Regions from separate parts of the Streptomyces rubrogriseus genome, predicted to be linked through region 1. Evidence: riboswitches for the same ligand, from Rfam matches in the RefSeq annotation. Region 1 holds a riboswitch; the other holds the start of a gene.
What was found. Region 1 has a riboswitch for S-adenosylmethionine ahead of Sru02f_RS08215 (aminotransferase class V-fold PLP-dependent enzyme). Riboswitches for the same ligand answer to the same signal wherever they lie in the genome.

Region 1 (5,740 bases):
GGGTGTTCGGCCCGCAGAAGGGGGCGACGCCCGCGCAGGTCGAGGAGTTGTCGGCCGGGCTGGAGAACTGGGCGCGCGTACTCACCCGCGACCTCGGTGTCGTCGGCACCGACCTGCGCACGGGGCCAGGCACCGGCGCGTCCGGCGGCCTCGGCGCGGGACTCGCCGCCGTCGGGGCCCGGCTGCTGCCCCGCTTCGACGTGCTCCTGGGCCACCTCGACCTGGACGCCCGCCTCGCCCGGGCCGACCTGGTGCTCACCGCCGAGGGCGCCCTGGACCACCAGACGCCGCGCGGCAAGGTGCCGGCCGAGGTGGCCCGCCGCGCCAAGCTCTCCGGCCGGCCCGTCCTCGCCCTGGCGGGCACGCTCGGCGAGGGCGCGCACGACGTGCCCGGGGTGGACGCCTGCCACGGGATCATGCCGGCGCCGATGGCCCTGGCGGACGCGTTGCTGCGCGCCTCCGAGCTCCTCACGGACGCCACGGAACGGGCGCTGCGGATGGTGGTGCTGGGGTCGCGGCTGCCGGGCCGGACCGCTCAGGCGCCGCTACCCGCCGCGGGGGCGGGGGCGCCGGAGGTGGTGTCGGGCACGCAGCGCCCGTCCTCGGTGCGGTAGTTCCAGCGGGCGCCGTCGCTCACCAGCTCCCGGACGGCGTTCACGAACCGCTCCACGTGCTCGTCCGGGGTGCCCGCACCGAAGCTGACGCGGATGGCGTTGAGGGACTTCTCGCCGGGCGCCGCCTCGGGCGCCCCGCACTCGCCCTGCGTCTGCGGGTCGCTGCCGAGCAGGGTGCGCAGCAGCGGATGGGCGCAGAACAGGCCGTCGCGCACGCCGATGCCGTACTCGGCGGAGAGCGCGGCGGCGAAGTGCGAGCTGTTCCAGCCCTCGACGACGAAGGAGAGCACTCCGACGCGCGGCGCGTCGTCCCCGAAGAGGGACAGGACACGCACCTCGGGCACCTCGGCGAGGCCCTCGCGCACCTTCCGGATCAGGTACTCCTCGCGGGCGACCAGCGAGTCGAACCCGGCCTCGGTGAGCGCCTTGCAGGCGGAGGCGATCGCGTAGGCCCCGATGACGTTGGGCGATCCGGCCTCGTGCCGGGCCGCGCTGTCGTGCCACCGCACGTCCACGCCGCCGTCCGCGCGCCGGGAGACGCTGCGGCTGGCGCCGCCGCCGGCCAGGTACGGCTCCGCCTCGCGCAGCCAGTCGGCGCGGCCGGCCAGCACGCCGGAGCCGAAGGGCGCGTACAGCTTGTGCCCGGAGAAGGCGACCCAGTCCACGTCCAGGTCGCGCACGCTCACCGGGTGGTGCGGGGCGAGCTGGGCGGCGTCCAGCACGATCCGGGCGCCGTGCGCGTGGGCGGCGGCGGCCAGCTCCCGCACCGGCCACAGCTCGCCGGTGACGTTGGAGGCGCCGGTGACGCAGACCAGGGCGGGCCCGTACGGCTCGCGGGCGGCGAGGGCGCGCTCCAGGGTCTCGACGGCCTCGGCGGGCGTGCGCGGGGCGTCGAGGTAGGTCACGTCCGCGTTCCGCCAGGGCAGCAGCGAGGCGTGGTGCTCGGTCTCGAAGACGAAGACCCGGCAGCCGGCGGGCAGCGCGGCGGCGAGCAGGTTCAGGGAGTCGGTGGTGGACCGGGTGAAGACGACCTGGTCGTCCTCCCGGCAGCCGAGGAACTCGGCGACCGTCCCGCGGGCGTTCTCGAACAGGTCGGTCGACAGCTGCGAGAGGTACCCGGCGCCCCGGTGCACGCTGCCGTAGTACGGGGCGTAGGCGGCCACGTCGTCCCAGACCCGCTGGAGCGCGGGCGCGCTGGCGGCGTAGTCGAGCGCGGCGTAGGCGACCTCGCCGCCGGTGACGAGCGGCACGGTGACGTCCCGGCCGAGGACGGGCAGCGGGGTGGCGACAGCGGTGGGTACGGACATGGCGGACTCCCGTGAGGACCAGCGCGCGGCGGGGCGCTGTGAAAGAGGAAAAAGGAGGGTGCGGAGGCGGGGCTCTGCGGCCCTATCGCATTCGCTGGTTCACGGGAGACTCCCTCGGACGACCCAGGACCCCTGGTTTCGCGAGGGGTCCGCGCTTGCCGTGGACCTTGCTGTCCACGACCTGGTCTTCACCCGGGGCACCCCGCCACGGACGGAGGGTTGCCGGACAGTCGGCCGGGGCCTCATGACTGTCACTCATGACCTGTCGAAAAACCTATGGGAAATGATCGGCGTCCCGCAACCCGGGTCCGGATCGCGGGACGCACGTCACATGTACCGCCGTAGCGCGGTGCCGCCGTGCCGCCGCTCAGGCGTTGCTGACGGCCACCCAACGCTCCAGCACCCGCCGGGCCGCCCCGGAGTCGATCGCCTCGGCCGCCCGGTCCATCCCGGCCCGCAGCCGCTCGGCCAGCGCCCCCTCGCCGGGCTCCAGGGCCTCCAGGGCCGCCGCCGAGTTCAGCAGGACCGCGTCCCGCACCGGACCCTTCTCGCCGGCCAGCAGGCGGCGGGCGACGTCGGCGTTGTAGGAGGCGTCGGCCCCGCGCAGCGCCTCGACCGGCACCAGCTCGATGCCGACGTCCCGCGGGTCGAAGGTCTCCTCGGTCACCCGGCCGTCGCGCACGACCCAGACCCGGGAGGTGGCGGTCGTGGTCAGCTCGTCGAGACCGTCGTCGCCCCGGAAGACCAGCGACGAGTGGCCCCGCTCGGCGAAGACCCCGGCGACGATCGGTGCCATCCGGGCGTGCGCGACCCCGACCGCCTGGGCCTTCACCCGGGCGGGGTTGGTCAGCGGACCCAGGAAGTTGAACACCGTACGGATGCCGAGCTGGCCGCGGGCCGTCGCCACGTGGCGCAGCGCCGGGTGGAACTTCACGGCGAAGCAGAAGGTGATGCCGGCTTCCTCGGCGACCTCCGCCACCCGCTGCGGCGTCAGCTCCAGGTTGACCCCGAGCTTCTCCAGGACGTCGGAGGCCCCGGACGCCGAGGAGGCGGCCCGGTTGCCGTGCTTGACGACCTTCGCACCCGCGCCGGCCAGGACGATCGCCGACATGGTGGAGATGTTGACCGTCTTGGCGCCGTCGCCGCCGGTGCCGACGATGTCGACGGTCTTCCCCGGCACCTCGATCACGTTGGCGTGTTCGTACATGGTGCGGACCAGTCCGGAGATCTCCTCGACCGTCTCCCCCTTGAACCGCAGGCCCACCGCGAACCCGGCGATCTGCACGTCGGTCGCCTCGCCGCGCATGATCACGTCCAGCGCCCAGGCGGTGTCGTCCGCGCTCAGGTCGCGGCCGTCCAGCAGTCCGTTCAGCAGGGCGGGCCAGGAGCGGTCCGCCGTGGTGTCGCCTCCAGCGGGGGTCACAGCGCTCATAGCCGCTCCTGAATCGTGTGTGTCGTCGACGGGGATCGTGCTCCCACCCTATCCAGCCCCGGACACGGCGAAGGGCCCCGTCCGCAGAACGGAACGGGGCCCTTCGACCGTGGTGTGGCGACGCCGGAGGGTCAGTGGTGGCCGTGGCCGCTCGTGATCTCCTTGTACTCCTCGACGGTCGGCTTCGGAATCTGCGACTCCTCGCCGTAGTACGACTCGCTGAGCTTGGCACGGAGCTTCTGCGTGCCGCTCACCTTGCGCTCGACGCCGTTCTCGTCGACCGTCGGGCCGATCTCGGCCGGCTTGTACTGCTCGTGCGCCGTGAGCGTGTGCAGCTGCTCCTGGCTGAGCGGCTCGTGCACCTCGATGAACTCACCGTGCGGCAGGCGCTTGATGATGCCGGACTCGCGTCCGTGCAGCACCTTGTCCTTGTCCCGGCGCTGGAGGCCGAGGCAGATCCGCTTGGTGGCGATGAAGGCGACGACCGGTCCGACGAAGAACGCGATGCGGACGAACCAGGTGATCGCGTTGATCGACAGGTGGAAGTGGGTGGCCCACAGGTCGTTGCCGCCACCGATCAGCAGCACGAAGTAGACGGTCAGCCAGGCGACACCGAAGGCCGTACGGGTCGGGGCGTTGCGCGGGCGGTCCAGGATGTGGTGCTCGCGCTTGTCCCCGGTGACCCAGGACTCGATGAACGGGTAGACCGCGATCGCCGCCAGGACCAGCGGGAAGATCAGCAGCGGGACGAACACGCCCAGGACCAGTGTGTGGCCCCAGAAGTTGATCTCCCAGCCAGGCATCACCCGGATCAGGCCCTCGGAGAAGCCCATGTACCAGTCCGGCTGGGCGCCGGTGGAGACCTGGTCGGGCCGGTAGGGCCCGATGGCCCAGATCGGGTTGATCGTGGCGATGGCCGACACGACGGAGATCACACCGAAGACCAGGAAGAAGAAGCCGCCGGCCTTCGCCGTGTACACCGGCAGCAGCGGCATGCCGACGACGTTCTTGTTGGTCTTGCCGGGACCCGCGAACTGCGTGTGCTTGTGGTAGAAGACCAGGATCAGGTGGCCCACCAGCAGCCCGAGCATGATGCCCGGCAGCAGCAGGATGTGGATCGAGTAGAACCGGGACACGAAGTCGTGGCCGGGGAACTCGCCGCCGAACAGGAAGAACGAGATGTACGTGCCGACGATCGGCACGGACAGGATCGCGCCCTCCATGAAGCGGATACCGGTGCCCGAGAGCAGGTCGTCCGGGAGCGAGTAACCGGTGAAGCCGGTGAACATGCCGAGGACGAGCAGCAGGAAGCCGAACAGCCAGTTGACCTCGCGCGGCTTGCGGAACGCGCCGGTGAAGAAGACGCGCATCATGTGCACGAACATGCCGGCCAGGAAGATCAGCGCGGCCCAGTGGTGGATCTGCCGGATCAGCAGACCGCCGCGGACGTCGAAGCTGATGTCCAGAGTGGAGGCGTACGCCTCACTCATCATCTGGCCCTGCAGCGGCACGTACGAGCCGTGGTACTGGACCTCGGCCATCGACGGGTGGAAGAACAGCGTCAGGTACACACCCGTGAGGATGATGATGATGAAGCTGTAGAGGCAGACCTCACCCAGCATGAACGACCAGTGGTCGGGGAAGATCTTGCGCATGTTGGCCTTGGCCAGGGAGTAGATCCCCAGCCGGCCGTCGGCCCAGTCGGCGACGCGCTCGCCGGCCGGTGCCTTCCCGCGTGAGCGGGACGGTTCGTTTGCTGCAGTACTCATCCGCGCTCCCAGTAAGCAGGACCGACGGGCTCCTCGAAGTCGCCGAGCGCTTCGAGGTAACCCTCGTCGTTCACGCCGATGCGCAGCTGCGGCAGGGCGTGACCGGCGGGACCGAAGATGACCCGGGCACCGTCGGCAAGGTCGAAGGTGGACTGGTGGCAGGGGCAGAGCGCGTGGTGCGTCTGCTGCTCGTACAGGGAGATCGGGCAACCGACGTGGGTGCAGATCTTCGAGTACGCCACGATGCCCTCGTGCGACCACTCGAGCTCGCGCTTGTCCTTGATGGAGTCCGGCTCCAGCCGGATGATCATCAGGGCGGCCTTGGCGATCTCGTTCTGGAAGTCCTCGTCGTGCTCCTCCAGGCCCTCGGGCATGGCGAAGGTGAGCGAACCCACCGCGACGTCGGAGGGACGCAGCGGCTCGTTGGTGTTCATGTTGACGAGGAGCTTGCCCTTGGACCACAGGGTGTGGCGGAGCTTGGTCCCGGGCAGCGGACCGAGGTCGCGCAGCAGGACGACGCCGGAGAGCGGCACCAGGGTGAGCGCGCCCAGCATCGTGTTGCGGATCAGCTTGCGGCGCCCGATCACGGACTCCTTGGCGCCCTGCTTGAAGTCCGCG
Region 2 (5,740 bases), 6.1 Mb from region 1:
GGCGCCGTGACCTTCACCGTCCCCCGCGACGGCCGCGACTGCGCCGGGCGCCTGCTGCACACGCCGGAGCCGGCCCCCGAGCCGTCGAAGACCCGGGACAGCGGTACCGGCGGAACCAGCGGCGGCACCGGGGACGGCGGCACCGGCGCCTGCGAGCTGATGAGCCCCGCGGGCAACTGCTACGCCGACGGCCAGTTCTGCGCCAAGAAGCACCGGGGCCTGAGCACTCACGGCCGCGGCGGCGAGTACCTGACCTGCGAGCTGGACTCCGGCGGCAGGTGGCGCTGGTCGGACGGCGTCTCCGGCTGAGCCCCGTGGGCCGTTTCCGGTGCCTAGGCCACCCTCCGGGCCGCGTACTCCGCGATCTCCGTCATCGGCGGCCGTTCCTCGGTGTCGACGGCGTAGGTGCGCGGCTCGAAGCCGTCGACGCCCCGCTCGAACTGGGTGAGGGCCGGGCGCACCAGGTGGCCGCGGGCCAGCCGGAGCTGGGCGGTGCGGTAGATCGCCGCGGCCATCCGGCCCAGCGCCCGCCCGTCCTGGTGGCGGTGGACGCGGACCCCGACGTCGACCTGCGCGAGCGCGTCCAGGCCCACCAGGTGCAGGGCGTCGACCAGCATGCCCAGCTCGACGCCGTAGCCGACCGGGAAGGGGAGCCGTTCCAGCAGGGAGCGGCGGGCCGCGTACTCCCCGCCCAGCGGCTGGACGAAGCCGGCCAGCTGCGGCCAGTGCATGTTGAGCAGCGGGCGGGCCATCAGCTCCGTGACCCGGCCGCCCTGCCCGGCCGCCCCGGCCAGCGGGCGGTCGTACATGGCCTTGACCAGGTGCACGTCCGGATCGGTGAGCAGCGGGCCCACGATCCCGGAGACGAAGTCGGCGGAGAACTCGCGCAGGTCCGCGTCGACGAAGCAGACGATGTCCCCGCCGGTGACCAGCAGCGAACGCCACAGCACCTCGCCCTTGCCGGGCACGGCGGGGATGCGGGGCAGGATCGCGTCCCGGTGGACGACGCGCGCCCCGGCCGCAGCGGCCACCTCGGACGTGCGGTCGCTCGACCCGGAGTCCACGACCACGATCTCGTCGACGAGCGGGACCCCGAGCACCAGCTCCCGGCGGATCACCGAGACGATGTCGCCGACCGTCGCCTCCTCGTCCAGCGCGGGCAGCACCACGCTGACCGACTGCCCGGTGGCGTGCTTGGCGGACAGAAGGTGCTGGACCGGCCGGTCCGCGGCCGACCAGGAGCGTGCGTTCAGCCAGCGCTCGACTTCTTCCAGCACGTCCCGTGGTCTCCTTCGTGATCCATTGTGATCCATCTCGCGGTACGGACGACTATCTCAACCGTCCTGGCCTTCGGTTACAGTCTTGAACAACGCGTGGGACCACCGCATGCCGGGGTCGCCGCGCGCACCACCGCGAAACAACTTCATACCGCTCATCCAGAGGGGCAGAGGGATACGGCCCGATGAAGCCCCGGCAACCCTCCAGTCGGTTCTTGTCACACGGACGTGGCGAGGCTCCCGGCTAGGGAAGGTGCCAAATCCGTCTCACGGCGAGATGCGTCGTGAGGAAGATGAGGAGAAAGGGCCTCGCCTCCATGGCTGTGCAGACTGCCGAAACCTCCACGAACCCCGCCGACGGCACCGTCGACCTCGGCCCCGCCGCCGCGCTGAGCTGCCGGGAGTGCGGCCACCGGGTTCCGCTCGGACCGGTCTTCGCCTGCGAAGAGTGTTTCGGCCCCCTCGAGATCGCCTACGACTTCTCGGACCACGACGCCGAGGAACTGCGCAAGCGGATCGAAGCGGGCCCCGCGAACATCTGGCGCTACGCCCCCCTGCTGCCCGTCCCGGCCGACGTCGCGACCAAGCCGAACATCAACCCCGGCTGGACCAAGCTCGTCCAGGCCGACAACCTCGCCCGCGAACTGGGCGTCACCGGCGGGCTGTACATCAAGGACGACTCCGGCAACCCCACGCACTCCTTCAAGGACCGCGTCGTCGCCCAGGCCATCGAGGCCGCCCGCGCCTTCGGCTTCACCACCCTGTCCTGCTCCTCCACCGGCAACCTCGCCGGTGCCGTCGGCGCCGCCGCCGCCCGGGCCGGCTTCCGCTCCTGCGTGTTCATCCCGCACGACCTGGAGCAGGGCAAGGTCGTCATGGCCGCCGTCTACGGCGGTGAGCTGGTCGGCATCGAGGGCAACTACGACGACGTGAACCGCTTCTGCTCCGAGCTGATCGGCGACCCGGCCGGCGAGGGCTGGGGCTTCGTCAACGTCAACCTGCGCCCCTACTACGCCGAGGGTTCCAAGACCCTCGCCTACGAGATCTGCGAGCAGCTCGGCTGGCGGCTGCCCGACCAGATCGTCGTGCCGATCGCGTCCGGCTCCCAGCTGACGAAGATCGACAAGGGGCTGAAGGAGCTGATCGAGCTGGGTCTGGTCGAGGACAAGCCCTACAAGATCTTCGGCGCGCAGGCCGAGGGCTGCTCGCCGGTCTCCACGGCGTTCAAGGCCGGGCACGACGTGGTCCGCCCGCAGAAGCCGAACACCATCGCCAAGTCGCTGGCCATCGGCAACCCGGCCGACGGCCCCTACGTCCTCGACATCGCCCGCCGCACCGGCGGCGCCGTGGAGGACGTGACCGACGAGCAGGTCGTGGACGCGATCAAGCTGCTCGCCCGCACGGAGGGCATCTTCGCGGAGACGGCGGGCGGCGTGACGGTCGGCGTCACCAAGAAGCTGATCGAGAACGGCGTCCTCGACCCGTCGCTCACCACCGTCGTCCTGAACACCGGCGACGGCCTGAAGACCCTCGACGCGGTGGCCGGCACCGGCCTCACCGCCACCATCCGCCCGAACCTGGACTCCTTCCGAGAGGCTGGCCTCGCATGAGCGTGACCGTTCGCATCCCGACCATCCTGCGCACCTACACCGGCGGCAAGGCCGAGGTGAGCGCCGACGGGGCCAACCTCGGGGAGGTCATCTCCGACCTGGAGAAGAACCACACCGGCATCGCCGCCCGCGTCCTGGACGACCAGGGCAAGCTGCGCCGCTTCGTCAACGTCTACGTCAACGACGACGACGTCCGCTTCGAGCAGGGCCTTCAGACGGCGACGCCGGACGGCGCGGGCGTCTCGATCATCCCGGCGGTCGCCGGCGGCTGATCCACCGCGGATACACCTCGTAGTGCGTATTGCCCTCTCCGTAAGAGAAACGGAGGGGGCAATTCCATGTGGTTGAGCGCGGTAGAGTTGGGGAACGCGCTCCCGATCAGCACAACGGGAACCGTTAATTCCTGCCGCCCGCCCGACAAGAAACAGCCAAAGTGCGAGCGTATTTCGCGGCTTTTGTTCCCTTTGCGTGACCCGACTTGACCCGAATTCAGGCGAATTCTCGCCACATTCCGGACCGGGTGCGTCCAGATTTCTCGTCCGATTGACCTGTTGCAGACGGCAGTTGGACAGATACATTCAGCCGCGGTCGACGCGTTCCGGCGCACGCCCCCAGTCGTGAGGGGGCGAGGTCTGACCCGGGTCCGCGAAGTGCGGATCTGTGCAAGGGCCAGTAATAGGGGAGTTAGGCATGGCTCAGGGCACCGTCAAGTGGTTCAACGCGGAGAAGGGGTACGGCTTCATCGCGGTCGACGGTGGTGCGGATGTTTTCGTCCACTACAGCGCGATTCAGATGGACGGCTACCGCACCCTCGAAGAAGGCCAGCGGGTCGAGTTCGAGATCTCGCAGGGTCAGAAGGGCCCGCAGGCCGACATGGTTCGCCTCAGCGCCTGAGACGCGCGGCCACCGCAGCACCCGGTCTTCATCCGAAGGGCCCGTACCTCCAGGGGTACGGGCCCTTCGGCCTGCCCGGACGCCCGTCACCCCCTTGTTCGCGGGGGGCTGAGCGAGCGGCCCGATCCCCGAGAGGCGCTTGCACTCGGCATGGTCGAGTGCTAATCATTGCGTTAGCACTCTGAAGGTGAGAGTGACAACGAAGGACCGGGTCGGTGAGGCCCGCAGGCCGGGTGGGGAAGGAACCACAAGGCCGGCGAGCCGTCCGTCGCGGGCGCGGGCGCGGTCCGAAGGAATCACCCCCAGTCCTGGAGGGACCACTTCACATGGCCAAGATCATCGCGTTCGACGAGGAGGCGCGGCGCGGCCTCGAGCGCGGCATGAACCAGCTCGCGGACGCCGTCAAGGTGACGCTCGGCCCCAAGGGCCGCAACGTCGTCCTCGAGAAGAAGTGGGGCGCCCCCACGATCACCAACGATGGTGTCTCCATCGCCAAGGAGATCGAGCTCGAGGACCCGTACGAGAAGATCGGCGCCGAGCTGGTCAAGGAAGTCGCCAAGAAGACGGACGACGTCGCCGGTGACGGAACGACCACCGCGACCGTTCTCGCCCAGGCCCTGGTCAAGGAAGGCCTGCGCAACGTCGCGGCCGGCGCCAACCCGATGGCCCTGAAGCGCGGCATCGAGAAGGCCGTCGAGGCCGTCTCCGCCGCCCTGCTGGAGCAGGCCAAGGACGTCGAGACCAAGGAGCAGATCGCCTCCACGGCCTCCATCTCCGCCGCCGACACCCAGATCGGCGAGCTCATCGCCGAGGCCATGGACAAGGTCGGCAAGGAAGGCGTCATCACCGTCGAGGAGTCCCAGACCTTCGGTCTGGAGCTGGAGCTCACCGAGGGTATGCGCTTCGACAAGGGCTACATCTCGGCGTACTTCGCCACCGACATGGAGCGTATGGAGGCGTCGCTCGACGACCCGTACATCCTGATCGCCAACTCCAAGATCGGCAACGTCAAGGACCTGCTGCCGCTCCTGGAGAAGGTCATGCAGTCGGGCAAGCCGCTGCTGATCATCGCCGAGGACGTCGAGGGCGAGGCCCTGTCGACCCTCGTCGTCAACAAGATCCGCGGCACCTTCAAGTCCGTCGCCGTCAAGGCCCCGGGCTTCGGCGACCGCCGCAAGGCCATGCTCGGCGACATCGCCATCCTCACGGGTGGTGAGGTCATCTCCGAGGAGGTCGGCCTCAAGCTGGAGAACGCCACGCTGGACCTGCTGGGCAGCGCGCGCAAGGTCGTCATCACCAAGGACGAGACCACGATCGTGGACGGCGCCGGTTCGGCCGACCAGGTCCAGGGCCGCGTCAACCAGATCCGCGCCGAGATCGAGAACAGCGACTCGGACTACGACCGCGAGAAGCTCCAGGAGCGTCTGGCGAAGCTGGCCGGCGGCGTGGCCGTCATCAAGGCCGGTGCCGCCACCGAGGTCGAGCTCAAGGAGCGCAAGCACCGCATCGAGGACGCCGTTCGCAACGCGAAGGCGGCCGTCGAGGAGGGCATCGTCGCCGGTGGTGGCGTGGCCCTGCTCCAGGCCTCCCAGGTCTTCGAGAAGCTGGAGCTGTCGGGTGACGAGGCGACCGGCGCCAACGCCGTGAAGCTCGCCCTGGAGGCCCCGCTGAAGCAGATCGCCGTCAACGGCGGTCTCGAGGGCGGCGTCGTCGTGGAGAAGGTCCGCAACCTGACCGTCGGCCACGGCCTGAACGCCGCCTCCGGTGAGTACGTCGACATGATCGCCGAGGGCATCATCGACCCGGCGAAGGTGACCCGCTCTGCCCTGCAGAACGCCGCCTCCATCGCCGCGCTGTTCCTCACCACCGAGGCCGTCATCGCCGACAAGCCCGAGAAGGCCGCTCCGGCGGGCGCCCCGGGCGGCATGCCGGGCGGTGACATGGACTTCTGATCGACCG

Region 2: linked by a shared signal. The riboswitch ahead of thrC (threonine synthase) and the one ahead of Sru02f_RS08215 (aminotransferase class V-fold PLP-dependent enzyme) in region 1 are both predicted to bind S-adenosylmethionine.

The regions. Positions count from the first base shown of each region.
Region 1 covers NZ_CP116256.1:1,881,045-1,886,784, reverse strand. The annotation lists gene Sru02f_RS08220 (glycerate kinase) at 1-614, shown strand, start outside; gene Sru02f_RS08215 (aminotransferase class V-fold PLP-dependent enzyme) at 536-1,921, opposite strand; SAM riboswitch class IV at 2,068-2,184, opposite strand; gene trpD (anthranilate phosphoribosyltransferase) at 2,289-3,353, opposite strand; gene qcrB (cytochrome bc1 complex cytochrome b subunit) at 3,485-5,122, opposite strand; gene qcrA (cytochrome bc1 complex Rieske iron-sulfur subunit) at 5,119-5,740, opposite strand, start outside.
Region 2 covers NZ_CP116256.1:8,010,059-8,015,798, reverse strand. The annotation lists gene Sru02f_RS36145 (hypothetical protein) at 1-309, shown strand, start outside; gene Sru02f_RS36140 (glucosyl-3-phosphoglycerate synthase) at 333-1,277, opposite strand; SAM riboswitch class I at 1,430-1,577, shown strand; gene thrC (threonine synthase) at 1,595-2,887, shown strand; gene Sru02f_RS36130 (MoaD/ThiS family protein) at 2,884-3,159, shown strand; gene Sru02f_RS36125 (cold-shock protein) at 3,578-3,781, shown strand; gene groL (chaperonin GroEL) at 4,108-5,733, shown strand.